DNA from 4 places in the Paenibacillus sp. LjRoot56 genome. Region 1 is predicted to be linked to each of the others. Evidence: riboswitches for the same ligand, from Rfam matches in the RefSeq annotation. Region 1 holds a riboswitch; each other region holds the start of a gene.

Evidence for each region. A riboswitch is a leader RNA that binds a small molecule or an ion and turns the genes downstream of it on or off. The one in region 1 is predicted to bind cyclic di-AMP.
Region 2: it holds a riboswitch for cyclic di-AMP, as region 1 does, so the genes downstream of both, ACSQ8O_RS05225 (APC family permease) here and ACSQ8O_RS27625 (CAP domain-containing protein) in region 1, are expected to answer to the same signal.
Region 3: it holds a riboswitch for cyclic di-AMP, as region 1 does, so the genes downstream of both, ACSQ8O_RS25555 (C40 family peptidase) here and ACSQ8O_RS27625 (CAP domain-containing protein) in region 1, are expected to answer to the same signal.
Region 4: it holds a riboswitch for cyclic di-AMP, as region 1 does, so the genes downstream of both, ACSQ8O_RS24225 (ABC transporter ATP-binding protein) here and ACSQ8O_RS27625 (CAP domain-containing protein) in region 1, are expected to answer to the same signal.

Annotation. Positions count from the first base shown of each region.
Region 1 covers NZ_CAXURV020000004.1:415,373-422,853, forward strand. The annotation lists gene ACSQ8O_RS27595 (glycoside hydrolase family 52 protein) at 1-419, opposite strand, end outside; gene ACSQ8O_RS27600 (helix-turn-helix domain-containing protein) at 595-1,494, shown strand; gene ACSQ8O_RS27605 (sugar phosphate isomerase/epimerase family protein) at 1,595-2,404, shown strand; gene ACSQ8O_RS27610 (hypothetical protein) at 2,459-2,890, opposite strand; gene ACSQ8O_RS27615 (group-specific protein) at 3,113-3,559, opposite strand; gene ACSQ8O_RS27620 (SRPBCC family protein) at 3,601-4,068, opposite strand; gene ACSQ8O_RS27625 (CAP domain-containing protein) at 4,606-5,274, opposite strand; cyclic di-AMP (ydaO/yuaA leader) riboswitch at 5,280-5,414, opposite strand; gene ACSQ8O_RS27630 (hypothetical protein) at 5,656-7,035, shown strand; gene ACSQ8O_RS27635 (hypothetical protein) at 7,152-7,481, opposite strand, start outside.
Region 2 covers NZ_CAXURV020000001.1:1,148,194-1,155,674, forward strand. The annotation lists gene ACSQ8O_RS05220 (hypothetical protein) at 1-204, shown strand, start outside; cyclic di-AMP (ydaO/yuaA leader) riboswitch at 850-1,000, shown strand; gene ACSQ8O_RS05225 (APC family permease) at 1,101-2,936, shown strand; gene ACSQ8O_RS05230 (YqkE family protein) at 2,982-3,242, shown strand; gene ACSQ8O_RS05235 (polysaccharide deacetylase family protein) at 3,272-4,243, shown strand; gene ACSQ8O_RS05240 (polysaccharide deacetylase family protein) at 4,338-5,417, shown strand; gene ACSQ8O_RS05245 (hypothetical protein) at 5,478-5,693, opposite strand; gene ACSQ8O_RS05250 (hypothetical protein) at 5,844-7,256, shown strand.
Region 3 covers NZ_CAXURV020000003.1:1,471,110-1,478,590, reverse strand. The annotation lists tRNA gene ACSQ8O_RS25585 (tRNA-Gly) at 1-49, shown strand, start outside; tRNA gene ACSQ8O_RS25580 (tRNA-Arg) at 56-132, shown strand; tRNA gene ACSQ8O_RS25575 (tRNA-Pro) at 153-229, shown strand; tRNA gene ACSQ8O_RS25570 (tRNA-Gly) at 248-318, shown strand; gene ACSQ8O_RS25565 (acetylxylan esterase) at 846-1,790, shown strand; gene ACSQ8O_RS25560 (GNAT family N-acetyltransferase) at 1,855-2,367, shown strand; cyclic di-AMP (ydaO/yuaA leader) riboswitch at 2,465-2,627, shown strand; gene ACSQ8O_RS25555 (C40 family peptidase) at 2,631-3,527, shown strand; gene ACSQ8O_RS25550 (hypothetical protein) at 3,712-4,371, shown strand; gene yyaC (spore protease YyaC) at 4,555-5,088, shown strand; gene ACSQ8O_RS25540 (ABC transporter ATP-binding protein) at 5,158-7,146, shown strand.
Region 4 covers NZ_CAXURV020000003.1:1,170,027-1,177,507, forward strand. The annotation lists gene ACSQ8O_RS24210 (5'-nucleotidase C-terminal domain-containing protein) at 1-1,039, shown strand, start outside; gene ACSQ8O_RS24215 (ABC transporter permease subunit) at 1,126-1,920, opposite strand; gene ACSQ8O_RS24220 (ABC transporter permease subunit) at 1,946-2,743, opposite strand; gene ACSQ8O_RS24225 (ABC transporter ATP-binding protein) at 2,750-3,634, opposite strand; cyclic di-AMP (ydaO/yuaA leader) riboswitch at 3,750-3,915, opposite strand; gene ACSQ8O_RS24230 (AraC family transcriptional regulator) at 4,281-5,111, opposite strand; gene ACSQ8O_RS24235 (beta-galactosidase) at 5,254-7,314, shown strand; gene ACSQ8O_RS24240 (response regulator) at 7,353-7,481, opposite strand, start outside.

The sequences.
Region 1 (7,481 bases):
ACAGCTGGGACAAGCGCTAAACGTAACTCCTCATCACTTGCTGTTGTCGGATCTGGTACAGACTGCGTAGGAGAAATAAGACTGAATTCCAAATCGCCAGCTTTCCACGTATCTGTGCTGACTTTGAAGTCTCGTTGAATCTCTTCCTGTGCAAAAGGGAAAACGGTTTTCTTCTTTTTCGGTTTTGGATCCGGATTCTCGATATCATATCGAAGACTTTCGTCCTCACTTACATACTCGAAGAAAGGCAGTGCGTCATAAGTGCCGCCTTGGATCGTTTCGAGCCCAATATATATATTTTGCTTTGGCGGACGTGCTTGTTCGAGATCGAAGCCTCCGCTTTTGCCTGGAAATCCAAGAGTAAAGCTTGCAAATGCGCCGATTGGCGAATGGTGTGCGTTGAAAAATTGATTCTTCATATCAGGATGATGCTCCTCTCAGTCATTTGCCCTTATTATACAATGATCGAAATCCTTAACCCATGGGCAATACAATCCTTCATTTGGACAAAAGAAACATTTGATTCCATCCTATTTAAGTGAGATAGTTATCGTATCCCGTACTTAAAAACCTTTTCCAAAGGAGTCAATATAGATGAAAGTCTTTAAACAAGAATCCTTACCCGCTGGTCTCGATAATGTCGTTCATGGCGGCATGCTGCCTGATGTGCAGGCATCTTTCCGAATTTTTGCCGCGCATCTTCGCAAGGTTAACGCGCAGTGGTCATTCCCTGAGCATCAACATCCGATGTTTGAGCTGAATCTTGTCGTAGAAGGCTCTCAACGCATGCGTGTTGGCGACAAGCATTTTGTACAACAGCACGGCGATTTGGTTTGGATACTTCCGAATGAAGTGCATGCAAGCTTGGGTGCAGTCGATGGCAATATGATGGAGTACGTGTGTGTACATTTAGAGGTAACTGATCCTTGGTTTCGTCAGCAATTAAGCCAAATTGGGCAAATCGTCCACCCGACTGGGAGCAAAATGGAGAGTTTACTCCGCCCCATACTTATGGATCTCGCCCAAATAGCCAGAGAAAACACCGCTAGTGGGCTGAGTCTAAAGCTGCAAACGATGCATGCTTCATTTCGTATTTTCACCGCGTTAAGCGAGGTGTTACTCGATGAGGCTGTCGTTTCTAATCAGCAAACAGGCGATTCGGGCTTAGCTGCGAAGCTAGCCGCATTAATTGAGCATCAAGCATCTACGCTACTAAAAGGGCAGGAACCGTTCCGAATAACGCACATTGCCAAGCAGCTCGGCTATAGCCCCGCACATTGTAATCGGGTTTTTCACAAAGCTTATGGCGTCTCGCCACGTCATTATTTAAGCACAGTTAAGCTGCGTCAAGCCAAGCTCATGCTTATGGACCCCTCGCATTCTATCGAGTATATCGCCGAACAACTGGGATACAAGGATTTGTCGCAATTCAGCAAACAATTCAAACGATGGACGAATTTATCCCCTACCGCTTATAGACATCTTTCTTGGTGAAAATACGTTGGGTATTTCTGAAAATACCATAAGTCTTACTATCTTATCCTGTCCTATACTCGTAGATATGTCTTTGGACTATGGATAAGGAGCAAGGTCGATGAAATTACGAGGTTATAAATCCCTGTGGGAATGGAACGGGTTGTGGGAAGGGAAATTACAGCAAATCGCAGAGGCCGGTTATTACGGAGTCGAGTACACGCCGCCTTCCGACGCTAAGGATGATTGTCAGTTTCGACAAGATTTGGACGACATGAACTTGTCGTTCATAGCACAAGTGGTGACACGGGGTCCGAATCACATTCAATCTTTCCGTGAGCAGGTGCTTCGCGCAGCTGAGCTGCGTCCTGATCTGATCAATTCGCACAGCGCAGCCGATCGGATGACTGCCGATGAGCAGCTGCGGTTCTTCGAAGCGGCGCTGCGTGTAGAGCAAGAGATCGGGATACCGACCGCGCATGAGACGCATCGCGGGAGAGCTTTTTTCACGCCGTGGCAAACGGCGGCCGTGTTGAAGCAGCTGCCGGAGCTTACAGTCGGCGCTGATTTCAGCCATTGGTGCGCAGCCTGCGAAAGCATGCCGAGTCCGGAGGATGCGGACGTTCAGCTGAGCTTAGCGCGCGCCATCCACATTCACGGGCGCGTCGGCTACCCGGAAGGTCCGCAGGTGTCGGACCCGCGGGCACCAGAATTTGCCGCGCATGTGGAAACCTTCCTCGGCTTATGGCTGACGATCTGTCAGCACCGATTCGAAACCGGAGCGGATACGATGACCTTCACGCCGGAATTCGGACCGCCGCCGTATATGCCGGTGTTGCCTTTTACACAGCAACCTGTTTCAGACTTGTGGGAAGTAAATTTGTGGATGTTTCAGACGTTTAAGAAGCGATTTGAAGCGATGTTTCATTGAAAAAACGGAAGCTTATGATGGAAAGATGCGTCATGGGCTTCCGTTTTTTTTGATTTATTTATTTAAATTTAGCTTTACACTTATTTTCTTTGCTTCTTCTGTCACTAGTTGAACTGAGTAGCTCCCCTTCTCTCCATCAAACTCGATGAGTCCACTATTGGCTGGCGAGATAATCTTCTCCCATTGCACCAGATTCTTATTCACTACTTGGAGGGTAACAGTCCCGGATCCGACCGTTGATTCATAAGGGATACTAACTTTTTCAGCGGTTTTAATCGTAAAATTCTCAACCGCATACGTACCTTTCAAAGACCCGATAGTCAGTTTAACGTTACCATTCACATTTGATTTACTAGTAAAAGTCGATACATTATGGCTAGTTACCACCATGTCTCCGCCGAATGCTACAATTAGCTTAATCGCAATCACAGCAATAAGGAAGATAGCAAAACTAAGAATGACTCGTTTTAATCTTTTGTTGATCACTTGGTTGAACCTCTCAATCAATTTAAATCTAGCATTCTAATCGTAACGGAACCAGGAGACGCTATTTGCAGCAAAACGAGCTATAATGGCATCCAAAGGGAACGTCAGTACGCTATTTACTCGAATACCACCATAAAACCACGAAAACGAAGAAATAGCGCACTCACGTTCCGTTAGCTGCCAAAACTAGCATTTTACTTAGAAATAGTGTACCTACGTTCCCTAACTACTCAAATTAGGTATCCCCATGTTTGTTCGATCGCAACTTTTATTTATCGTTGAAACTAAATCGTCAAGTGTTCCGATGATTTTATGTACCTCTGGCAGTTGATAAAACGTACTCGTTTTGTCAATATCGTTCATCTCATCGTTAGCAGAATACATACAAATAGTCTTCCCAGCTCCTAATGCAAGTCCTAACTCGACATGGCTTCCCTTCCCAGCAGGCAGCATGATAATGAATATCTCAGCATGCAACACAGCTTCTTTCTCTCTCGCACCGATCTCCGCGAGCTCTTGAAGTGAATCGATACCTGTATGCGTCGTCCAATCGTATGTTTGGATATATCCGATAGCCATCAACTGCTGAGCGACATTTCGAACATTATCGATGTTATTGAAACTGGATGCAATGTAGAATCTCATTTGGCTTTCCTCCGTTTTTCGCACCTTTTGTTTCCCCTTTTGTTGCTTCTTCCTCCTACCTCCTTCTATTGCTCCTTTACATATTTCTCAGCTAACATCTTCAACTGCTCATTCCGATAGTTCAAAAATCGCATCATGTATCTTCTCAATACAACCCGCTCAACGATCCATCCGACCCACCCCAGCGGAGCCTCAAAACTTAACGTATCTTTCATCAAGGTTCTATCACCTAAATCAATGAATTCGTGTTCGTGCCTCATACTTTTGAAAGTACCCTGCAACATTTCATCAACAAAACGATAAGGTCGCACATAATTCGATATGAGTGACGTATGCTTTTGCCTAATTAAAAAATGTCTTGCCTCAAAAGTAACCGTATCCCCTTCACGAATCATGCCAGTTGTTGTTCCAGCTATCGCTCGTTCCTTGGTGTGTGGCCACACAGTCTGCGTATGGATATCAATATTCGTTGCCATATCAAAGCAAACATCAATGGATGCTTCAATTTCAATTTCAGTTAGTATTTTAATCATGATGGGCACCTCTTGGGAACTTAATTTCAAGTTTTTTAAATGATTCTAATTGGGTTCGGATCTGCGACGATACTATATAATTTATATAAATAATAAGCGTGTAAAATAAACAATAACCAGAAAAACACTCGTTTCTTGCGATATGCCCAAACATTTAAAAAACAGAATGCGATAGTAAGTATTGTTCCGACAATGAAATAGAAAATAACGAATGATTGGGTTGACTCTATGCCCATCTGACTAACTAATTTACCTACATATAAAGCCGTATCCGCAGTGAGGAAAATCCAATAAAGTAAAAACAAACAGATATAAAAGAAAACAGTAACTATCCAAAATGTCATTTTTTTTATTCTAGTCACTACGACACTACTCCTTTGTCTTTACCAAGTCACTGAGTTCCTCGTTTTCTCTAATCTTACTTAACACTCCAATCGTTTAATTGATTTCCAATTCGACACACACGACCTATCTCCTTCGACATCATGCAAAAAAAACAGCCTCCCAAGGGAGACTGCCACGATTCACATTTACCTTTTAATTACTTATAAATTCCTGAACCCACTCACCATTATAATAAGAAACACCTATTTGTGTGAAGTTCGGACTTAGAATGTTTTGACGGTGACCGGTACTGTTCATCCATGCTGTCATGACGGCTGCAGGGGATTGCTGACCCTTAGCGATATTTTCACCCGCGTAGGAATAATGAATGCCGTAGGAGCTCATCATATCAAAAGGTGACCCGTAAGTCGGCGATGTATGATCGAAATATCCGTTATTGTACATATCTTTCGCTTTATCCAGCGCCATCGCGGTAAGTGCGCTATTGCTGGTCAAAGGCTTCAATCCAGCCTTCGTTCTCTCCTGGTTTACTAAGGTAACCACTTGACTAGCAAAAGTGGATTGCGTTGGTGTCGGTGTAACTGTAGGTGCTGGCGTAACCTGTGGTTTCGTCACAACAGTTGTACCTGTGCTTCCAGGAATGTTGAGCTTCATGCCCGACCAAATCACGTTCGGATTGGCTACCTGTGGATTGGCATTAATCAGCGATGTAAGGCTGACGCCATATTTCTTAGAGATTAGCCACATGGTATCGTTGCCTACTACCGTGTGTGTTCCTGTTGCAGCAAATGCTGCGTTCGCCCCCATCAAGACAGTCAAACCTAATGCTCCTGTAACAATAAGCTTCTTGTAACGTTTCACTATAAACCTCTCCTTTTTGTGGCCTGCGAGGTTAGCTGTCGGATTCGGATCAAAGAGTAATCACCCGGCCGCGCATACCGCGACTTCACCCCAAAGATTGGTTCCCCCGTGCTTCAAAAAAGCTTCGGCCTTCTAAGTTTTGGATCCAGCTTGGATCTCAACGATTGTAACATGGGAAATCAATGAGATCATGACTCAAAATTTACCATCAGCAACACGATCTGGATATTCCCTCCTCCATTCATACAACTTTTCCCAGCATCCTGCGTCTAATTAGTAGCAATACTAACTTAGAAAAGGGTGATAGGTTTGAAGAAAATTGCCATAAAATGCTCGATTGTCATACTCGGATTGATGTGCGGGTTGTTACCGTTACTTCCAATGCAAGCTTCAGCAAGCGTATCTGTGAAGGCATCTCTACCCTATTTTCCAATTCAAATCAATGGTCAAGACATGGACATTGCCCATAGCCAATACCCGTTTCTGGTATATAAAGACATTACTTACCTACCCATGACGTGGAACAATTTCCAAACACTCGGCATTGAGTACAACTGGAGTGAATCCGATGGATTGCAGATTTGGTCAAATCGGAACTTTCCACCGTCAATTCGTCAAACCCCACTTGAACAGGATCTAACAACCAAAAGTCATGCAAACAGTTATTTAGTCCAAGTTTCCGATGTACCCATCACGATAAATCAAGTAGAAATCAATAATAAAACAGAGCCGTACCCTTTTCTAACGTATCAGGATGTGACTTATATGCCTTTGACTTGGCGATTTGTCCATGATCTTCTTCAGATAGACATCCAATGGAGTGATGATGAAGGGCTATCGCTTGTTGGCGGGCAAAATGCCATCTATTCCATTATAGGTGACGATGATCGTTCGCTATATTTCTACTCCCTGCTTTCCGCGGACCGTACAAAATCCATGCTTAAGATGGATAAAAGCAATTATCAAATCGAATGGAAAAACAATGAAGAACAAGATCAATTCGTCAAAAGCCTTTCTACATCTCCACATCCATTTGCTGGTAAACCGGTAGAGTTAGTGCGTAAAGATCGCGATTTGTACTATGGTAATGTAAAAGTACACACACTCACAGACTCCGATGTATGGGAATCGGCAGCCTGGGGAGCACCTGTCCATACGTACACCGCTTTTCCTGCTGGCGATCAACGAGTAATCTTATCCATTAATTTGACCTTGCCGATTGCCGCCATTGGTCCCAATTATGGTACGACGTATACATTTCTTATTCAAAATGGGAACGTGATACGACTCGAAGACTTCAATCAAAAGCTTGACCGCGTCATCCCGAACCCAGACGGTACTGTGTGGATTGCTTCTGCTAAATTACCTAGTCGAAATGGCTTTATTTCGGGTAGTGCCCGCGTTGGCTTGCTAGACCAAGAAGGAACTCTTCACATGGTAAATGAACGGCTTCATGAATTGGATGTCCATGCATTAGGTATTACAAACCTTTCATTATCCAATCCTGCCTCTACCAATGGAAGCCTCTATATCGTACTTAATGGCATTTCGAATAAGGATTATGCTGTGCAAGACACGGCTGGGCTGTACACACTGAATACGAAATTAGAAACAAAACGTTTATCCGACTATGTTTTTGGAGATTATTATTTGGATAAAAATAGAAACATTTTCATTAAACATCGTAACAACACAATTGAGAATCTAACTACTGGTGAGATGCGAACATGGTTTGATTATGACTTAGCTAAAATGAAATAAACTACACGTGTTAGTAAAAAGAAAGAGGCTAGTGGATATCCATCCATTAGCCTCTTTCAGATTTGTGCAATTCAGCAAAAATAAGCTTGAATACTCAAGCTTGTATATGTTCTATTTTAAAATTTGCCTACGGATAGCGCTTGATATTCCCACAACACATGCTGTACCTCTTTTAATCGTTCCTCATGGCATTGAATAATGACTACCAGCTCAGGTAATCGCTCTTTTTTCCGTATAACATGTTTAAGTAGCTTAGTTTGTATGATGCGTGTGAGCCAATACCCAATATTAAATCCGCAAATGGCGCAAATAACTCCCCAAATAATAGGCCCCAAATACAGAATGAAGCCGAAACTAATCCCTATGACAGAGAATGCCGTAGATGTTGCCATGCCAACCTCAAAGGCCAGCGTTTTCTTATTCGGATTTGAATTGTAATTATGATC
Region 2 (7,481 bases), on a different contig from region 1:
TTGAGGTTTGCTTTAATATGTAATAAGCCGTTTCAATTGAAGGAAGTAAGCCAGTGGTTACAGCTTAAAAGAGAGGCATGCGGAAAAATTTTACGCAAGTTAGAAGGGAAAGGATTCGTTCTACCCATTGGTGGTGGGTTAACCAGAAGCCATAAGTTCATGTTTACTGAAAAGGCGGTGGCCCTTTTGCATGGTAGAAACTGAGGAGTGAAGTTAGTCGGTGAAACCGACTAACTCACGTGGTGCAGCAGTGGCAATTAGAGAGAAGTTAGTCGGTGGAACCGACTAACTTGTGTGCAACAGTGGCAATTGAAGAGAAGTTAGTCGGTGAAACCGACTAACTCTGGCGCAGCAGTGGCAATTAGAGAGAAGTTAGTCGTTGAAACCGACTAACTCTGGCGCAGCAGTGGCAATTAGAGTGAAGTTAGTCGGTGAAACCGACTAACTCTGGCGCAGCAGTGGCAATTAGAGTGAAGATAGTCGGTGAAACCGACTATCTCACGTGCAGCAGCGGTAATAGGAGAGAAGTTAGTCGGTGAAACCGACTAACTTTGGTGCGAGCCAGTGGTAAAAGGAACTCCTTTCAACCACGCTACCATGGCAGTGCCCTAAAGTGAAAATTCTCATCATCCAACGGAATATTCGCATGAACTAGCAACTTTGTGGATTGCAACCTTGCTATTTAGTCAAAATACCACGATTACCTACGAGAATGGAAGATAATCAACGAATCAGGTAATTGTAAGCGAATTATTGGGTGAAACGTGAGGTCGGATAGAGCTTTTTACGTTTTTTCCCTCCTTTACTATGTTGGTAGAAGAGAGTAGTATTCAACACGTACATGAACAGTTGAATATTTCGCTTAATTTTCTTTTAAGAAAAGCGGGGGAACCACGAGTAACATGGGGTGAATAATGGTACGGATACGAGTACCTTTTAGGGCAGATTTCTCGCGGCCCGAACCCGGCAGCTAACCTCGTAAGCGAACGTGAGAAAGGAGAACATGTGTTTAAAACACAAGGTCTATCCTTGTGTTTTTTTGCGTCCATTTTTCAAATGAGATGAGTGAAATTAGCTTTAATTGGAGGAACAACTGCGAAATGACAAGTGATTCATTGAAAAAAATTGTGTTCGGTAAGCCGCTAAAGTCGAGTGAGATTGAGTCGGAGAAAATGCCAGTCTGGAAAGCCCTCCCTATCTTGTCGTCAGATGCCTTATCATCCGTATCCTATGGGACGGAGCAAATTCTGTTAGAGCTCGCGACAGTAGGGGTTGCTGCGTTTGCCTTCTCGTTGCCGATTGCGGTTTCGATTATCGCTTTGATTCTACTGCTCGTGTTGAGCTATAGACAGGTAATCGAAGCGTACCCGATGGGCGGCGGCGCTTATATGGTGACGAAAGAAAATTTAGGCATGGTGTGGGGACGTCTTACTGGTGTCTCTCTGCTAATCGACTATACCTTAACCGTAGCCGTTTCGATATCGGCTGGTGTTCAGGCAATTACGTCTGCTTTTCCATCGGCTGTACCGTACATTGTTCCGCTGACCATTTTACTAGTTTGGATTATGGTCTGGTTGAATTTGCGAGGTACCTCCGAATCAGGAACGGTATTCGCGATTCCAACGTACTTTTTCATTCTTTGTATCCTATTGTTAGTGGGTAAAGGTATTTTTGATTTACTGACAGGATCTATGAATACGCATGCGATCGAATTCGCACCAAGCGCAGCAACGAACTCATTAACCTTATTCGTACTTCTCAAAGCATTCTCGTCCGGTTGTTCAGCTGTAACGGGGATCGAGGCGATCTCTGATGCCGTACCGCATTTCAGAACGCCATCTGTCAAAAATGCCAAACGAACACTTCTCTCGTTAGGTGGCCTGTTGGCCATCGTCTTCGGTGGTGTAACGTTGATTGCCTTAGGTTATGGCGTGGCACCGGATCATAACGGTCATACATCGGTTCTTTCGATGGTGACGGAACAAGCTTTTGGCCGAGGAGTTATGTATTACGCGACGCAAATCGCGACAATGCTAATCTTGGTGTTAGCTGCAAATACAAGCTTTAATGGCTTCCCGATCTTGGCGTCCATCATGGCCCAAGACAAAAACTTCCCGCGCATGTTTTCCTTCCGTGGGGATCGACTTTCGTATCACTATGGCATTATTACGCTAGGCGTTTTAGCCAGCCTGCTATTGATTGGCTTTAAAGGTAAAACCGATGCACTTATTCCGCTTTATGCGATTGGCGTATTTTTATCTTTTACACTTGCTCAAACGGGGTTGGTTCGTAAATGGCTCAAAGAGCGCGTATCTGGCTGGATCGGGAAGGTGATCATTAACGGCCTGGGCGGTATCGTCTCCCTTGCAGTTCTTATCATTTTCTCAGTTACCAAGTTTAGCGAGGGTGCTTGGATTGTTATTATCATTACACCGATACTCCTCTGGCTCATTACGAAAATCAGTCACCATTACGACGACGTAGCCAAACAGCTGCGGATTGACATCACACAAGACCGTGTGTGCACCAAAGAGCCGGTCATTATCGTGCCTGTAGCAGGAATTCACAAAGCTGTAGAGCAAACCCTGAACTATGCCAAATCGCTCTCGCCTAACGTCATCGCGTTCTATGTATCCTTCTCGGATGAGGACGAAGAATCGATGCAGGAGAAGTGGCAGATCTGGGATCCAGGTGTTCGACTCGTTGTGTTCAAATCACGATACAGAACGATTCTGAAGCCGCTGGCTGAATTTATTGATCGCATCGACACGCACGTGTCAGAGAAGCAATCGATCATGGTTATTCTCCCGCAATTCATGCCGAAGAAATGGTGGCACCGTCTGCTCCATAATCAATCTGCGGCGCGGATTCGTTCGAAGCTTCAAGCCGATAAGGATATCGTTGTTGCAACAGTGCCGTATCATTTACACCAATAGAGGTGTACAATAATAGGTAGAACTTGTAGACGAGGTGACCTTATTATGGTGAAAAAGAAAGCAAAAATTACGCCAGCTGCGGCTAGCGTGCAAGATAAACCTGCAACGCTGAAGGATCTGCTGCGTCCGGAAATACTGGAAGGGCTCAAAGCCCAGGCTGACGCGATGAAAGCGGAAGAGCAAGCGAAGAAGGACGCAGAGAGAGCTAGGGTAGAAGCGGCTCGCAAGGCGGAAGAGAAGCGTCTTGAGAACGATTTTGCCTATCAGCTGGAGAAAAGTAAATTAGATTGGCGGAAACATAAATGAGGGGGCGCACGATGTGCCTCCTTTTCTATATGAGTGCGATGATAGCGCTTGCAGGATGTGGGGTGGAGCCGAGTGCTGAGGGTGTGGAAAAGGCGGTTGCATCTGCAGGAATGACACCCCCGCTAACGACCGCTGAACCATCGATTGCCTCACCAATGAGCACAACGATAACGACACCTGTGAGCATCCCAACAGCGTCACCTGAACCGACGACATCGTCCCATTCATCCCCCGGTAGTCTAACAAATGAGCCAGCAAAAGAACCTGAGGCAGTCCCAGCCTTCGCGTCGGTGGAACAATCATTGATCGCCCGTTATGCCTCTGTGAGTCCAACGAAGTGGGGAGAACGTGTCCCCGGTGTGAAAACACGCTTACATACGAAGGACAAAGTAATTGCCCTCACCTTTGATGCCTGCGGCGGGAAGGAAGGCAGTGGCTATGATGAGAAGTTGATCCAGTATTTGATTCAGGAGCAGATTCCAGCTACGTTATTCATCAATGCAAGATGGATAGCTGCGAATCCGTCTACCTTTCAAGATCTGGCATCGAACCCTTTGTTTGAGATCGAAAATCATGGCACCGAACACCGCCCCTTATCTGTAACAGGCAAGCCAGCCTACGGTATTGCGGGTACGAAGAACGTCAAAGAAGTTATTCATGAAATGAATGATAATGCGGACCAGATAGAGAAGTTGACGGGGAAAAGGCCCTTATTTTTCCGTTCGGGTACGGCATTTTACGATGAGATTGCGGTAGCTGTTGCGCATGATTTAGGGTTCGAGCTAGCGGGATACTCCGTGCTTGGCGATGCGGGAGCGACGTATAACACGGAGCAAGTGTACAACGCCATATCGAAGGCTCCGAGCGGGTCTATCGTCCTTGCGCACATGAATCATCCCGAGAAGGATACCGCCGAGGGTGTCATCAAAGCGATACCGACGCTACGACAAGCGGGCTTCCATTTCGTACAGCTTGCCTCTATGGATCTGACCGGATTGTAGGAGGAAGTAATGTAATAAATAGTTTACAAGAAAGCGTTTTCATGATACTATCTTCGTAATTTATTATCATCTCATCTACGGGGTTGTTGTCAGCATGAATAGACTGAATTTGCAAAATCCAACGAATTTGGCGTTTACTGTTCTTTTGTTTTCTAGCTTTTTATTTTGCCTCTATTTAGTCATACCTGCAACTTCGCCGAAGTCCTTGGAGCAGACTATGAGTCCAGAACAAGTAATAAGCGAAGAACAGCGTACGCCTTCTTATGAACAGTTTGCAGAACCAGTTGTAATAAAAGAGGTAAAACAAGAGGTTAAGCCAGTCGTACAGCAACTAGAACTCGAAACGCAACAACAACAGGGGCAGCGTCAAGTAAATGCGCTAGCTTTTGATCAAGCAGATTATAGTAAACAAAAGGTTCATTATACCGACAAAGTCATTGTACTGACCTATCATCACATTGATGAAAAAGAAAACGGAATTACAATTTCTCCAAAAAGATTCAAAAGTCACCTGCAAAGGTTAAAGAAAGAAGATTACAATGTCATCTCCATGGAACATTTTCTGCATTTCATGAAGAGTGAGGCTACGGTTCCCCAAAACGCGGTTGTAATCACGTTTGATGATGGTTATGAATCCTTTTATACCTACGCGTATCCTGAATTACTGAACTTTGGTTTCCATGCTACTAAATTTATTGTTGTTGACTCCATAGATCATCCTAAGGCACCTCGCCTAACATGGGATCAGATGAGAGAAATGAAGCAGAACGGGATGAGTTTTTACTCTCATACGTACGATCATCATGACAAAGTAAAGGCGGGTTCTGGGAATACACTTATGCCAATGCTTACAAATCCCATTTATTTGGAAAATGAAAAAAGAGTTGAAACCGACGATGAGTATCGAAAGAGAATTAAACTCGATCTGTTAAAGGCTGAAAACCGTATCGAGGAACAGTTAGGACCACAGTATCGTCTACTTGCCTTTCCTTTTGGTGCCTATAATGAAACGGTCATTGGGGTAGGAAAGGATTTGGGCATTGAACTTTTCTTTACGACCAAAGAGGGGATCAATAGCAAAGGAAGCAATGAGATTTATAGAATCCATGCAGGCACGGCGTATATGTCAGAAGATGATTTGATGTGGCGAATGAAGTTGTATCATAAAAAGTAAAGTGAAACTATAGCTGGGAGCCGCATTGAAGCGGCTTCTTTTTTGTTCGCCAACAGTATCCTATCTTTTTTTCATCTCAAAAAACTCGCAAGCCGCCCGATCATAATAGGTCAAATCGCTGACGCGCGTTTGCACAACGACTGTCGTATCACTGAAACGTAGAACAACCGCATTGGAATCGACAATATGGTCATCTTTAAAAATCCGAACAACACCCTGTCGGTCAATGACCTCCTGAAAATCTGAATCCGTATGTAAACGTTGATTCCTTGCCATGAATGTATGATCCCCTTACCTCATTAAAATAGTTCTTTCTATTGTACCACAAGGTGGCAAAATGCCCGAATTTAGACGAACGCCTACGCCTAGCCGAGCATAGAATGTAGCACCAATTGCTGCTTGGGCTGAGAGGGTGTGTGGTGCAGGATGGATATTCAACTTTTACCGATTCATTGGGTCTATTTAGTGTTTATTGGTTTCATTCTTACGCTTCTTGTAAAACGTAGAGATACGACGATGATTTGTGTGGTGGGGATTTTTACACTAGGGTTGTTAGCGACGGAAACGTTGAGCGGCTCTGTATCGGGTGTGTTTAACAGCTTTATTTATGCAACCAAAGAGTTAATGGGGACGATTATGATCATCTCCATTATCGTGGCCATGAGCCGCGTCTTAATTCGCACGGGGATTAATGAAACGATGGTGGCGCCGCTGACCAAATTTCTGAGAACGCCAGCGTTAGCCTTCTGGGGTATCGGCATCATTATGATGGTGACATCCTGGTTTTTTTGGCCTTCACCTGGGGTTGCGCTGATTGGTGCTGTGCTGTTGCCCGTCGCTGTTCGCGTTGGCTTGCCGGCACTCGGTGCCGCGATGGCGATGAACCTCTTCGGACATGGGATTGCGCTATCGGGGGATTACATTATTCAAGGGGCTCCCAAATTGACAGCGGATGCAGCTGGTTTGCCAGTTGCTTCTGTCATGGAAGCGAGCATTCCGCTCGTCATTGTGATGGGACTTGTTACGACGATTACAGCTTTTTGGCTGATGCGGCGAGATATGAAGAACGGCAAATGGCGCAGCGGGCTCGTCGATAGCCGTTTAGAGGAAAGCGGCGGACTTGTTCCTGTTGACGAAGAAAGCAAATTGCTGATCGGAGAGCGCTTAAAGCGGACGCTAGCTATCGTAATTCCTGTGCTGTTCGCTCTAGATGTTATTGCGATGTTCGTCTTGAATTTGCAAGGCGGTGATGCAACCGCTCTCGTGGGTGGTACCGCGGTGTTTATCTTAATCGCAGTCACCTTAATCGCTCACCGAAATGCGGGCGTGGAGAAGATCACTTCCTATTTAATAGAAGGCTTTGTGTTCGGCTTCAAAGTCTTCGGTCCCGTCATTCCGATTGCGGCCTTCTTCTATCTAGGTGACTCCGCGATCACGGATCTTTTCGGCAAAATATTGCCAGAAGGTTCACACGGTATCGTGAACGACCTAGGCGTGGCACTCGCAGGTGTCGTGCCGCTTAATGGAGCCATTGGTGCCGTGACGTTAACCGTCGTCGGCGCTATTACCGGCCTCGATGGTTCCGGCTTCTCGGGTATTTCCTTGGCGGGCTCCATCGCGCAGCTGTTCGCGACCGCCATTGGCTCCGGCGCAGCGGTGCTGACCGCGCTCGGGCAAGTAGCCGCCATATGGGTCGGCGGCGGTACCTTGATCCCGTGGGCGCTCATTCCAGCCGCAGCGATCTGCGGCGTGAGTCCGTTCGAGCTCGCGCGACGGAATCTGAAGCCCGTGCTCATCGGCTTAGCGGTGACAACGATCGTGGCGATGTTTTTGGTTTAAGTAGCGGGCGGAGAAGGAAACGCACGAAGGGAAGGGCCCGAAGCCATGTATGTGGCGGAGGGCTCTTTTTTTTAAAAACCTCAGGCCCAAAGGCTCTAAATCACCCTAGTTCGCGTCGTGCATACAGCTGTGACACATGAGAAATGCAATAATACAACCTTTTATATCCAATTAACCGCTCTATCTGAAATGCGTGCAAAAAGGCAATAATTTCTGCCATCATTT
Region 3 (7,481 bases), on a different contig from region 1:
CGCCTTGCCAAGGCGAGGGTCGCGGGTTCGATCCCCGTCTTCCGCTCCAATATTTGCGCCCTTAGCTCAGCTGGATAGAGTATTTGACTACGAATCAAAAGGTCGGGAGTTCGAATCTCTCAGGGCGCGCCATTTACACTTTATATTCACTACGGGACGTAGCTCAGCTTGGTAGAGCACCTGCTTTGGGAGCAGGGGGTCGCATGTTCAAATCGTGTCGTCCCGACCATTTTAGAATTTTTTATATGCGGGCGTAGTTTAATGGTAGAACTTCAGCCTTCCAAGCTGATCGCGCGGGTTCGATTCCCGCCGCCCGCTTAAGAAAGAAAGAAAGAAAGAGACCACCTTCGGGTGGTCTCTTTCTTCATAATTAGGGAATTGAACCCCTTAGGGTTCGACCGTCCCAATATACCATCTTCCCGCCGCCCGCTTACACAAGAAAGAGCCTGTCTCAAAAGTCAATTTATGAAACAGGCTCTTTTTCTTTTTTTGTTAATGACCGATGAGTAATAACCTACTTCCCACTTCCTGCAATTTAACTGGATTTTCTCCATCTATTTGAAGCGGATTTCTCGAATTCGAAAGATTAACTGTATTTCCTGTAGTTAAATTCCTTAGATTTGTTCGATTCTTTAAACTTCATACAAATTAAATGTACTTTCTCCACCTAATCACGAAAATACGTCAGATTCGAGCAAATTAGCTGTAATTTATACATCTAAACACGAATCGGCAGACTCATCGATATGGAGCATCGACGTTCCGTCTCATATTCATATTTTTCAATAGTCATACACGTGTATCTAGGTTAAAATGGGAAAAACATGCAAAGGGGACTTACCGAAATGAACGCTATTGAAAATCGTATTCATGGGTTACATCAGTATCATTCGGAGTTAACGGCGCCTGCTGATCTGGCTGCATTCTGGGAGCGCACATACGCGGAAGCTACGCAAGCAGCTTCTTATACAAGAGAGACGGTGGCATCACCTTTTGTACAAGCGGAAGTGAATAAGATCGTCTTGCAGGGCGCTGCGGAAACACCAATTCATGCTTGGTTGTTACTGCCTAATGCGGAGAGCAAGTCTAAGGTACCTTGTATTGTTACATTCCCAGGCTATACGGGCTCCAAAGGAAGACCTGAGGATCATGCAGCTTGGTTGCTTATGGGGTATGCGGTACTTGCAGTTGATGTACGCGGGCAAGGTGGCGATAGCGGTAATCTGCTGCCACAGGAGACTGGCATGACGAGGGGCTGGATTACACAGGGGATTCTCAATGCGGAGACAAGCTATTATCGAGCAGTTGCGATCGATTCTTTGCGTGCTGTGCAATGCGCGTTAGAGCAGCCAGAGATCGACAGTCAGCGTGTATTCGTATACGGTGGAAGCCAAGGCGGAGGGCTCGCCCTACTCGTAACTGCGTTAGAGAAGCGCATTCGGGCAACCATTGCCCATGTACCGAATCTTTGCCACATGGATTTAGGCCTGTTGAATTCGGTTAGTTCGCTTAGTGAGGCAGCGGATTTGGTTACCCGGTTCCCAGAATATCTGCCTGACGTACTGCGAACGGTTTCTTATTTTGATATTATGAACCTAGGTGATCGTATTCAGCAGCCTGTTCACGTTACGGTAGGATTGAAGGATACGTGTTGCTTACCAGAAGCCATTTTTGCTGCGTATAACCGAATCGAATCTTCACACAAATCTATTGAAGTGTACCCCTTCATGGGACATGCGACACCTCCTGGCTCCCATGCTGCGGCACATGCCTTTTTCTCAAAATGGTAGGGACTGAAGTAAGAAGCTTCCCGGTTGGATAACCTATAGCTAACTTGAAGGGAGGTGCTGACAGATGGAAAAAGTGGATTCATTTGAAGAGGTATTCGAGCTGATGGAAGCGGCTTTTCCTGTAACCGAAATAAGGACATATGAAGGTCAGCGGGCGCTGTTATCTCATCCTAATTACAGCATCGATGTCGAGAGAGATGCACAAGGGCAACTGCTTGGCTTCCTGGCCAGTTGGAGCTTTAGCACGTTTCGATTCGTGGAACATATCGCAGTGGGTGCTGCCACAAGAGGCGGTGGGATTGGCAAGCGAATGCTGACGACGTATATGAGCAGTGCAAGCACGCCTATCGTACTTGAAGTCGAGCCTCCGACTGCCTCAGATGCTACGCGGAGAATTGAATTCTATAAGCGCTGCGGTTTCCATTTGAACCTATTCCCTTATGCGCAGCCTCCCCTCAGAGAAGGGCAACTCACATTGCCTCTCAACATCATGAGTTATCCTAGTCCGATGACGGAAAAAGAGTTTAATCCCTGTAAGCATATCCTGTTTACCGAAGTGTATAAGCAGCTGCTCTGAGAAGAGTGGCTGTTTTTGTGTGCTTTTACATAGAAAAGGAAACACTTACCATCTCGCAAAAGTTGTCAAGGCAAAACGAACTATGCTAGTCTAACATAGACAAAAAATGCCGAATCTCAGAGCATCGAAAGCTCTGGTACGGGGGACTTCTTTACTTGGGGTGAATGAATGCTCAGTTAGCCATAGGCTAATGGGGCGTACTAGGGAAAACCTCTTCCCGAACCCGTCAACTAACCTCGGAGGCTTCAAGGAGGCACAACGTTTTGAAACTTTTTACCAAAAGCTTTATTTGTTCATGCGCTCTTGTAGGCGCAGCCATTTCTCTGTTCGCCGCTCCATCCACGCATGCTGCTGCCCCAGACACTTCTTCAGTGAAGGTTCAAGTCAATGATGAATTGGTGCAGTTCCCGGAAGTTCAGCCGTTTATTGATACGGAAGGTACACTTCAGGTGCCACTGCGTGTGTTGTCGGAGAAATTAGGTTATCAAGTGGGATGGGCAAAGCAAGGCGATGAAGTCGTCGTCACGCTTAAGAACAAGGAACAGGCAATTCAACTCACAACGGACGATGAGCAAGCGATCGTAAACAGTAAGTTAGTTGAGTTAGAGAGCAGCCCAACTTTGGTTAAGGGGAGTACTTATGTCCCTCTACGCTTCGTTACAGAGACGTTTGGATCTGCGATTGCGTGGAACGATGCGAATAAAATCGCCATCGTGGAAGAGGACGGCAAGACTCATAAGCCAGCCTGGATTGCACCGCCACCTGCAGTTCTAGCAGCCCCAGTGGCCAAGGTCGTTCAGTCATCCATTGCAGCTCAAATTATTCAAGCAGCAACGACATTTAAAGGGACACCTTACCGATGGGGAGGAACTACACCTAAGGGCTTCGATTGCTCAGGATTCGTTCGTTATGTATACGAGGCCAAAGGGATCGAGCTGCCACGCACTTCCGTGCAAATGTACGATCAAGCGGGGTCAAGAGTGACGGATTTGAAAGCGGGGGACCTCGTCTTCTTTGCTTCTGGTATCGTCAATCATGTAGGCATTTACATCGGAAATAATCAATTCATTTCCTCGACAACGTCCGTTGGTGTAACGGTTGATAGTCTCGCTAGCTCCTATTGGGGCTCAAGATATGTAGGTGCCAAACGGGTGTTATAAGATAGTTACGAAATCAAGTATAAGTACCGGTGTAAGAGCGTATGTTCGCTATGTCTTTCTGTATGGAAGGTAAAGCGGCAGATGCTCTTTTTTTTGCGCGAATTTGTGCGATTTTTATCGAATTTTTGAGAATTATAGCCTATAATGGAACAATGGTTGGAAGAAAGTAGGTGACGCGTACGACATGCAAGTCAGTGTCTGGAAAAGCTGGTTTCATAAAATTAAATTGTCGGGTCGAACAGATCGCATGTATAACGTGGAAACAGGTCCTGCCATACCGGAAGACATTCGGGTCGTAATTAAGCAATTTTTTCATACGTATAACCATTTCAAAGGGGCTAGGGAATACCAAACAGATACGTTTATTAAAGAAGTATTTTACGCAACAAAACAAGATCCAAGGGATCAGCGCTCCATAGATGAGATGGAAACTTATATTCAGAGCAAGAATGTGAATCGGTTACGACTGAAATCTTATGTCGTTGATGAATATTTACGTGTTGGTGAGAAGGTGTGTATGATCGGTGTGACGCGGGAGTTTAGCAATGCGCATCGCAATCGTGTGCTTTATTTTATCATACAAGAAGAAGGCACTTGGCGGTTCCATCATATCGTGAGATCACATCATGGCAAAATTCTTGAGAAATTTCAGGTGAAGGAACAGGTAGGATTTGTGGTTGGGGATGATAAAGTAGCACTGCTCTTTCTAACACATGCCGATTCGGCGGATGCTTCCACGTTTATGTTAGGGGATTATGTTCACTCTGAAGGCTATCTGGAAGTGGAGCAAGAGGTCAGCGGTCAGCTCTATTATCGCATTGTTCGAATGAATCGCGTACATTAAGATGGTTAATAGTCAGATCTATAAGCGGCATGAATAGGCTTTGCTCGGTCGTCGAGTAACGCTTATTTGGTGTATGTGAATACGGAAGTATGCAAGTGGACACAGCCCACCTCCATATGAAAGAATGGAACTATCATGCATGAGGTGAAAGGTTAGGTGTACATGCCTGAAAGGGAGGCAAAGATGGAGAAAGAACCGATGGAGCTGGAGGAGCAGTTTTGGAAAAAAGTAGATGGCGAGCAGTTAGGTCAGCTTCTACACATGATTACCTTGAGTAAGGGGCTGGAGCCTAGTCGGGTTGCTTTTGTATGTATAGGGACAGATCGCTCAACAGGCGATTCACTAGGTCCACTTGTGGGAAGTAGGCTTGCAGAGCTAGGCTATCCTTATGTCATTGGTACGCTTGCAGCACCGTGTGATGCTACTAATTTGGCCTTGCGCTTGCAGGAAATTCCACCGAGTGTTGTCGTTATTGCGATAGATGCGTGTTTAGGTCGGAAATTGAGTGTGGGATTGTACCAATTGTCGAACCAGCCACTGGCTCCAGGAAAATCTGTAGGTAAAGATTTACCGCCTATTGGTGATTACACGATTGCGGCGATCGTGAACGTGGATGGACCTAGACAGTATAATGTCCTGCAAACGACTTCGTTATTTCGTGTTATGCAGATGGCAGAAGAAGTAATCCGTGCAATTGTTTATGCAATTCCTTTGTAGCTGAGGGGCAGCAAAGAGGAGAAAGATCGGAGTGATTAGTGAGTGATGGGACCAGGTGGGCCAGGAGGAATGGGGCGGCTTTCCGACCGGAATCGTCCAAAGGCCAAGTTGAAGGATGTATCGATACGAAGGATTTTGTTATTGTTCAAAAGATATTGGGGGCAGCTCTTGGTTATTATCGGCTTGGCACTGCTTGCGGCAGTGATGGGGTTGATCCCGCCTCTAGTCATGAAGGAAATTATTGATACCGCAATTCCGCAGGGACGTGTTCAGCTATTGTCCGTGATGGCGCTGCTGTTAATCGTGCTGCCTGTGTTGAGCGGAATGGTAGGCGTATGGCAGAACCATCTCAATACCAAAGTAACCCAAGGGGTTATTCGGGATTTGGGGCAGTCGTTGTTTCACAATCTGCAGCGGCAATCCATGTCGTTCTTCACGGACGCGCGATCTGGTGAAATTGTTCAGCGGATCACAGGGGACGTGCAGTCGGTACAGAGTGTGGTTACGTCCATTGTCGTCTCTTCGATCACGCAAATCGTCATTGTTTTCACAACAATAGGTATCTTGTTTGCGTTAGATTGGAAGCTGGCGATCATATCAGTGCTCATTCTGCCACTTTTCGTCTTGCCTGTGAAAAAGGTATCTAAGCTGCGGAAAGAGTTACGGATCGAAACGCAAAAGGTACGTTCAGACATCACCTCGCAGTTAAATGAGAATTTCGGCATTTCGGGTGCGTTGTTGACGCGGATTTTTGGCAGAGAGAAGCAGCAAGAGCAAGAATTCACAACGATGAATCAAAAGGTGATGGATCTCGAGCTGCGGCTCAATCTTGTCGGCCGTTGGTTCGGAATGGCAACGAGCACGTTAGGGCCGTTAGGCACGGCTATTATTTATATCTATGGCGGCTACTCCGTCATTCAAGGGGATATGACATTAGGCTCGATCGTCGCGTTTACGGCGTATTTGGGACGGTTGTATATGCCAGTAGGGACCTTGCTGAATCTACATGTCGAGGTAGCGACAGCGCTGGGGGTATTCCAGCGAATTTTTGAGTATCAGGACATGGTGCCTGATGTCATGGATGCTGAGGGCGCGCGCCAGTTAGGGCCTGTGGCGGGGCATGTGAGGTATAAGCAGGTGTCTTTTGCTTATAAGGTTGGGGAGCAAAGCAGAGCGAGGGAGAAAGTGAAGCAGGAGGAGCGAGGCGGAAAAGCTGAGAAGCCGTTGGAGGCAGGCCAGAAGCGAAGAACGGTGGAACAAAGCGAAAGAGAGAGACTGGTGGATCGAGGCGAAGGAGCTGAGAGAGGGAAGCTGATAGATCGAAGCGGGGAAAGGGAGAAGGTGCAGTATGCGCTGCGCGACATCACCTTCGAGGCGCAGCCAGGTGAGATGGTTGCGCTTGTTGGACCTAGCGGCGCCGGGAAGTCGACGCTGATTGGAATGATTGCGCGGCTGTACGACCCGACAGCCGGTGTTGTTGAGGTCGACGGCGTGAACGTCCGCGACGTGGAGTTAGCGTCGCTGCGCGCGCAGATCGCGTACGTGACGCAGGAGTCTTTTCTGTTCCACGCGACGATTGGCGACAACCTGCGCTTCGCGCGGGAGGACGCTACGCGTGAGGAGATGGAGGCCGCTTGTCGGCAGGCCTACATCCACGATTTCATCGTGTCGCTCCCCGATGGGTACGACACGATGGTCGGAGAGCGCGGCCACCGGCTCTCCGGTGGTGAGCGCCAGCGGATCGCGATTGCTCGCGCGATCCTGAAGCGCCCGCGCATCCTCATCCTCGATGAGGCGACGTCGCACTTGGACTCGGAATCCGAGTCCTATGTGCAGGCGGCGCTCGAGGAGCTGATGCAAGGGCGCACGACGCTCGTGATCGCGCACCGGCTCTCCACGGTGCTGGCCGCCGATCACATTCTGGTGATCGAAGCGGGCAGCGTCGTGGAGCGGGGGACGCACAGCGAGCTGCTCGCAATGGAAGGGCTGTACGCGCGGCTGTACAGCACGCAGTTCGCGAAGGTTGCCGAGGAGGCAGCGAAGGGCGGCGTAGGCTAGCAGCCGCTGAAATGCGGGCAATAAGGCCCTAAAAGGGTCTTATTGCAGAGCGGGACGTCCTCGGCGCAGCAAATAACGCCCCAAAAGGGCGTTAAATGTGAGTATTGCCACCGAATGGGCGGAAACGCAGGAAATAAGGCCCCAAAAGGGCCTTATTTCGTAGCGGGAAGCCCTCGGCGTAGTAAATAACGCCCCAAAAGGGCGTTAAATGTGAGTATTGCCACCGAATGGGTGGAAACGCAGGAAATAAGGCCCCAAAAGGGCCTTATTTCGTAGCGGGAAGCCCTCGGCGTAGTAAATAACGCCTTAAAAGGGCGCTAAATAGAGTATCGCCC
Region 4 (7,481 bases), on a different contig from region 1:
AGTTCCTTTGGCGAAAGAATTGTCAGATGAGCTTCGCGCGAAAGGCGTCGATATCATCATGGTTACCTCCCACCTGCCAGGTGAGCAAAACCAAAAGTCTGCTGAAATTATCAGTGAGCTTGCTGATCTTGCAAAAGGTACTGGCAATGGTACCCTAGATGCCATTGTTGGTGGTCACTCCCACATGCGCGTTGCCGGTATCGTGAATGGCATCCCTGTTGTTGAAGCTCAAAGTTGGCTATATGCGGTTGGACACATACAACTGTTCGTAGACAAAACTACAAAGCAAGTCGTTTCCTCCAATGCAAGCTTGCTCGAGACCTATACGAACTTAACGACGGCCGACCCGAAAATTCACCAAACGGTTGAAGACTATAAAGCCAAAATCTCAGGCAAATCCGGCGAAGTAGAAGTCGTAGTTGCAGAGCAGCTTAATCGTAAATCTTTCCGTTTTGCTGCTAATGGTGGGGCTGACCGCGACGGCGCAACACAGTTAGGCAACAGTATCACAGATGCGATGCGCGCTTCTGAGAAATCCGATATTGCTTTCACGAATATTGGCGGTATTCGCACGGATATTGATAAAGGTGAGCTAACCTATAGCGAAATGTTTGAAGTACTACCTTTTGGCAATTACAACGTAACGGGTACGATGACTGCTGCACAAATTAAAAAAGCGCTCGAAGTTACAGACAAGTATACAAGTCTTCCAGCCATTCAATTCTCAGGTTTGAAGGTAGAATGGGATAACACAAAGCCACTTGGTGAGAAATATTCCAAAATTACCTTAGTAGATGGCACTCCGATCTATGTGGATGGCAAGTTTAATACAGACCGTACGTTCAAAGTGACAACCAATGATTTCATGGCTACAGGCAGTGGCGATGGCTTTACGGTATTCGGTGAAGTGAAGGATTGGAAAGATGGCGCCATCATGCTAGACGCTTGGGTAAATCACGTCAATTCCCTGAAGGCTGCTGGTAAAGAGTTATCTGTACAAGACGATGGTCGCGATGTGCGTTTGGATTTGAAGAAATAAGCTATTATTTTATTATTAATCCCATTAAATGAGAAAAGACCTTTGCCCTCATCCAGCTATGGATAGGGTGAAGGTCTTTCTAGTCTCTAGACGTGCAAATCTCGTTTTTGAAAGGAAACATACGTAACAACCGTCAGTAAGGCAATGACAACTACCGAAATGATGACAAACACGGCATCGAATCCACCGCCATACATAATATTCTTCGCCTCATAAAATTTAAACGGGGTTACATATTTCAAGAATGTCAGCTTATCGTTGAAATCAATGGCAATGGATAAGATAAACGTAATGAGCATGATGCCCGTTGACAGCGAGGCTGCTTTTTTGGAATTTCGATAAACGGCTGCAATGGATGTCCCGATGACTAGAAAGAGCAGCTGCAATATAAACATACCCAGCATGACGATGGAGATATCACCGTTGACCGCCTCGCCTTTGCTATATGCTCCAACAATCAACATGCTTGAAATCCATGACACAAGGTTAAAAATAACAATGTTCACGAAAGCGCTTAGCAGCTTCCAAGTGATGATTTGGTTTCTGGATAAAGGCTTCACGAATAAAAACTCTGCCGTCTTATCCCGCTCTTCCTTCGCGATGATATTGGCGCCTAGCATCGCCGCATGGATCGTTGCCATTAACAAGAAATATAGGACCAAGATGCCAAAATAACCGCTTGCCTTCGATAAATCTAATGCGCCGCCACCCATAATCACTTGGAGTGACTTCGGCATTTCCGCCATAAGATCATTTATCTGTCCGTTCGCTGCTGTTGCTTGATACTTGTTCATGCCGCTTCCGATTAGAAAGATGAGCCCTAGACTCCAAAAAATCATTGATTTCCGAAACGTCTTCATTTCTCGCCAAAAAATATTCATTGGCTATTCCCCCTCTCACCCGCATTTATACGGCATGAACATCCTTTTTCGTGTAGATGAAGTAGCTGGCTGCAATCGAAACAACGATAATCGCGATGGCTGCAATGACATAAGAGGCTTCATAGCTAGCATGCTCAAGCATGTATGTCCCATTAAAGTACTTGAATGGCGAGAAATACCGTTTGGCCCCCTCCCCATCTACGGCAACGATCATTCCGATAACGAAAAAGGCAAACACCGTACCCAGACTGACGGATAACACGGCTTTCATTTTAGAAAACACGACCGAAATGATGAATCCTATAGCAAGAAACATCAGCTGGATAAACAGCAAAGTGAAAGAAATTAATAGAAATGTGCTCACATCAAAGTTGACCGTTTTTACTTGAAGCGCCATTAGATAAGCTGCAGCGATATAGATCACGCAGGTAATAACTAAGGAAGTAACAGCCGCTAATAGCTTGGAAGTTACTATTTTCGTACGTGTTACGGGCTTTGTAAGTAGAAAGTCTGCTGTTTTCTCGCGCATTTCTTTCGAGAGTATTGACGTTCCCAGAACCATGGCTTGAATGGCTCCGCAAAGCGTAATGTACATAAAGATGTACATATAGAACCCGAGTAGGGTACCAAACGTTTCGATTTGAATACCAAGCGCTTTCCTGACCCCTTCTGGATACCCTTCTAATATGGAAGAAAACTCAGCAAAATCCTTAGAAACCGAAGGAAAAAGGGATAGGAATAAGACGATGACTGCAATTAAGGAGCACGTCCACGTAATTGTGGATTTCCGATAAGCTCTCAATTCATGAAGGTAGATATTCATTCCGCTTTAAGCCTCCTTTTCATAGTAATGCATAAAGATCTCCTCTAAATCTGGCTCTTCAATCCACAGATTATCAATTTCAATTTCAGCAATCTTTCTCATGACTTGATTAATGTTGCCTTTAAATAAGAAGCTCGTCGTCTGGCCTTGGACATCAATGTTATTGACCCCGGTCATTTTGAAAAAGTTAGGATCAAGCGCTTGGGCCGTATCCACTTTAAATCGCTTGAAGTTGTTTTCTTTTAATGTGCTGATTTTCTCAACCGTTACAATCCTGCCTTCCTTAATAATCGCGACTCGATCACATAATCTTTGAACTTCACTCAATATATGAGAGGAAAAAAGAATCGTAGCTCCTCTTTGATTCTGTTGTTCGAGCAATTCGAAAAACCTCTGCTGCATGAGCGGGTCCAGTCCACTTGTCGGTTCATCCAGAATAATGAGCTTAGGATCATGCAGCAGCCCTTGAACGATGCCCACTTTCTTTTTGTTCCCCAGAGATAGATCATCAATTTTCTTCGTAACGTCTAGATCCATGATTTCAGCAAGCTCTTTGATTCTCTTGGTGCAATCCTTCTTGTAAAAGCTGGCCGAATACTTGAGTAGGTCGATTACCTTCATGTTGTCATAATAAAAAACTTCGGACGGTAAATAGCCGATCTCTTTCTTAATTTCTGGCGCAAACTGGATGCAGTCTTTCCCGAAAATTTTGGCACTGCCGCTTGTTGGAAAAATCAGAGACAGCAGCGTTCGAATCGTCGTTGATTTCCCTGCCCCATTGGGTCCAATGAACCCAAAGATTTCCCCTTCTTCGATCGTAAAACTAACATCGGTAATCCCTCTTGCGTTCCCATAGGTTTTGGTCAGATTGTTGATTTCAATGGCATGCATCGTACATCCTCCTTATGGCATATATGTAATTTTTTAGATGAAAGACAAGCAAAAAGAAGCCCTAAGCATAGAGAATCTCTACGCTCGGACTTCTTCACATAAGAAGGCGAGTGTGCGGTTCTCTCTCAATACACCTACGAGGTTAGCTGTCGGATTCGGACTTGAGAGCGTCCTACCTAATGCTTGTGAGCATCAGGATTCACCCCATGAAGCCAAGTATTGCTTGGACGGCTTCGATTGGTTCCCCCGTTTCCCTACTGGGAATTAAGTGGTTTCTTTTTAAAAAAATCAACTTGTCGTAATGAATCTTACGCCGTTCTTTATCGAATGTAAAACGTAGATTCGCCTTTAATTTTTGCTTATTTGACTTTGGTAGTTGATGAAAGCGCATACATGTAGTGGTGACGTTGATTATCCCATACTTTGCTACTTATTAATGCTCTTTAGGAGATAAAGCTCTGTGGCGTCGGCTGCCCAAGATGATTACATTCATTCGATCCATTGGAAACGATGAAATCAATCTGATATACTAACTCCAATATATGGCATCTATGACTGCCTTTTCCGAATTTCAAAAGAGTCACGCTGTAGTCGCAATGGCTCGCAAAGAACATGTAAAAAAACCTTCAATTGCTTGAAGGTTTTTTTACGTGCTGTACAGCCGCCGATACTCCTGTGGCGTCATTCCGGTATGCTCTCTGAAGCGCGCAATAAAGTAACTGCTCTGGGAAAATCCGACATGCTCTGCCACTTGCTTAATCGTCCATTCGGTAGACATGAGCAGTTGTTTAGCTACAACAAGACGACTTTCGAACAACCACACGACTGGTGTGCGTCCCATCACTTCGTGAAACATTCGACTAAAATAGTAGGTACTGAAGCCTGCCTGCTCGGCCATCTGCAGGAGAGTTAGCGGTTTCGTGCAGTGCGTACGAATATATTCGGCTACCTCTCTCATCCGTGCACGCTTATCCAGTATGGTTACTGTTCCATGCGTCTCTGCGCGTAAGGCAAGCTCAGCAAGCAGTTCATAGAGCTTTACGGCCAATTGTACCTCGTTCCGATCATATGGGGATGCTAGCTCCAATAAGTCCCCGGTCAATTGTTCGAGCTTAGGTACATCCCTATACGTAAACAGCCAAACAGCCGAAGTTCCTTGATCATTCAACAACCTGTCGAGCCCCTCACCTGCAAGGTGTACCCAAAATACTTGCCATGGATCGTTCACATCTGTTCGATACTCCTGCTCAAGGCCCGCCCCGTAATAGAAGCCTTGCCCTGCTTCCAGGGCAAATTCCTTCCCATTCGCTTTGACATAACCTTTACCACCTAACACAATATGCAAATTGGCTTGTTGCAGCTGACCCTTAAACCGCCACTCCTGATGCTCGGGGAATTCTGCATATTGACCTATCATATCCGGATACGCCGTGTAGTGTTTATACATTGGCTCCGGTAATACATAATGAATTCGCATGTGCCCTCCAAAACGCAAAAATCTGATATATGTCGCAAAATGATGTTATATACATAATATTATAAAGAAATATAATGAATACATAAAGAGATTAAAATAACAAAAAAATACTATATCCATAGAAATGGGGATGTTATTACTCATGCAAAAGACCATTCCAGGAGAGAAATTTGATCTAGGCGTATGCTATTACCCTGAGCAGTGGCCAGAGGCTATGTGGGATGACGATTATAGGAGAATGCGAGAAATCGGCTTTACCATCGTACGGATGGGTGAGTTTGCATGGAATTTCTTCGAACCAGAGGAAGGGGTATTCGCCTTTGATCTGTTCGACCGCGCAATTGATCTTGCTCACGAGCATGGACTGAAGGTCATTCTTGGCACTCCCACAGCCACACCGCCTGCTTGGATGACCTATAAATACCCGGAAATCCTGAATGCCACATTTGAGGGTGTACAGTATCAGCACGGACTGAGACGTCACTACAATTACAGCAGCCCAATTTACCGCGACTATTGTGCGAAGATTACCGAGGCTATGGCAATTCATTATGCTAACCACCCAGGCGTAGTAGGCTGGCAGATCGACAACGAGCTTAACTGCGAAGTCAACGTCTTCTATGCCGAAGCAGATCATGCAGCGTTTCGGAAGTGGGTACAGGAGAAATATGGTACCTTAGACGTATTAAATGAGGCTTGGGGAACCGTCTTCTGGAATCAGAGCTACTCGGACTGGGAGCAAGTTCATTTGCCTCGCCCGGCGCCTTCCAAATCCGTTAACCCTCATCAAGCGCTGGATGAAAAGCGATTTATCTCGGATAACACCATATCCTTCGCCCGTTTACAGGCAGACATCTTACGACAGGTTGCCCCAACACAGTGGGTCACCACCAACGGCATGTTTGGCCATTTGGATAGCCATGCCATGACGGATGAACTGTTGGACTTCTTTTCTTTCGACTCGTATCCGAACTTCTCAACCATTTGGAACGATGCCGATCGCGAGAATCCGCTCATGGATCGCAGCAATTCCAACCAACTCACCAAGGTACGTTCGATCTCACCCACTTTCTGCATTATGGAGCAGCAGTCAGGCCCTGGCGGTTGGGTGAACACAATGGGACAATCAGCACCCAAACCAGGCCAAATGCGATTATGGACCTATCAATCAGTTGCTCACGGGGCGGATATGGTCCTGTTTTTCAGATGGCGAACGGCAACATTTGGCACCGAAATTTATTGGCATGGGATCAACGATTACCATAACCGTCCCAACCGAAGGGTCGCTGAAGCAGCAACAATTAGCCGAGAATTGGGGAAAATCGGAGAGGTAATTGCGGGATCTCGTTTCACAGCGGAAGTGGCTATTCTGCACGATTATGACAATGAGTGGGATGGGGAACTTGACCAATATCATGGTCCGCTAACAAAAGAGAGTGAATACAGTTGGGGGAAAGCCCTGCAGTTCAGCCATATCCCTTACGACTATTTGTATGTGCAGAATAAGACTAACCTAGATGACCTAGCTCGTTACAAGGTGCTCATCTATCCGCATCCAGCCATTATGTCGGAGGAAACGGCGGAACTTCTTAAGCAATATGTAGCCGCAGGCGGCAAGCTGGTTTTTGGAGCCCGCTCCGGTTATAAAGATCAACGCGGACATTGTCGAATGACGCCATTCCCAGGTCTCGTCGCGGAACTGTGCGGTGTCACGGTCGAAGACTTTACGCTCATCGTGAACGAAGCAGCGACACCTAACATGCGCTGGATCGATGGTGGAGGCGAAACCAGCACGCCTGCCCGTCTGTACAACGATATTCTCCTGCCAGAGAACGAGAACGTACAGACACTAGCCTTGTTTGACGGCGACTACTATACAGGCAAACCGGCGCTTACCCGCAACCCATATGGCAGCGGTGAAGCCTATTATTTCGGGGCCGCGTTCAGCCGCGAGGTAGCGGATGGGTTGATCCGCCGCCTGGGGCTGCAGCCTGCTACCGCAGGTTGGGCGGAGCTGCCGTCTGAGGTGGAGGTTGCCATCCGCGTGAAACGGGATCGCCGGTTCGCCTTTATCCTGAACTACACCGACAAACCAGTCAAAGCTAATCTACTGAAGGAGCTGGAAGACTTGTTGGAAGGTGAACGGGTTGGTATGGGGGAGCTGGAGATAGCTCCTTATGGTGTGAAGGTTTTGGAACTATAATGAGAAAGGAACCGATGCGCTAAGCACTGGTTCCTTTTCTATATCTGTGAGGTTCGTTTATATTCTTGAATCGAAACGCCCGTTACTTTTTTGAAGCGGTGGCTGAAATAATAAGGATCCTTGATCCCCACCTTTTCCGCGATCTGATACGCTTTCAAGTCCGCTTC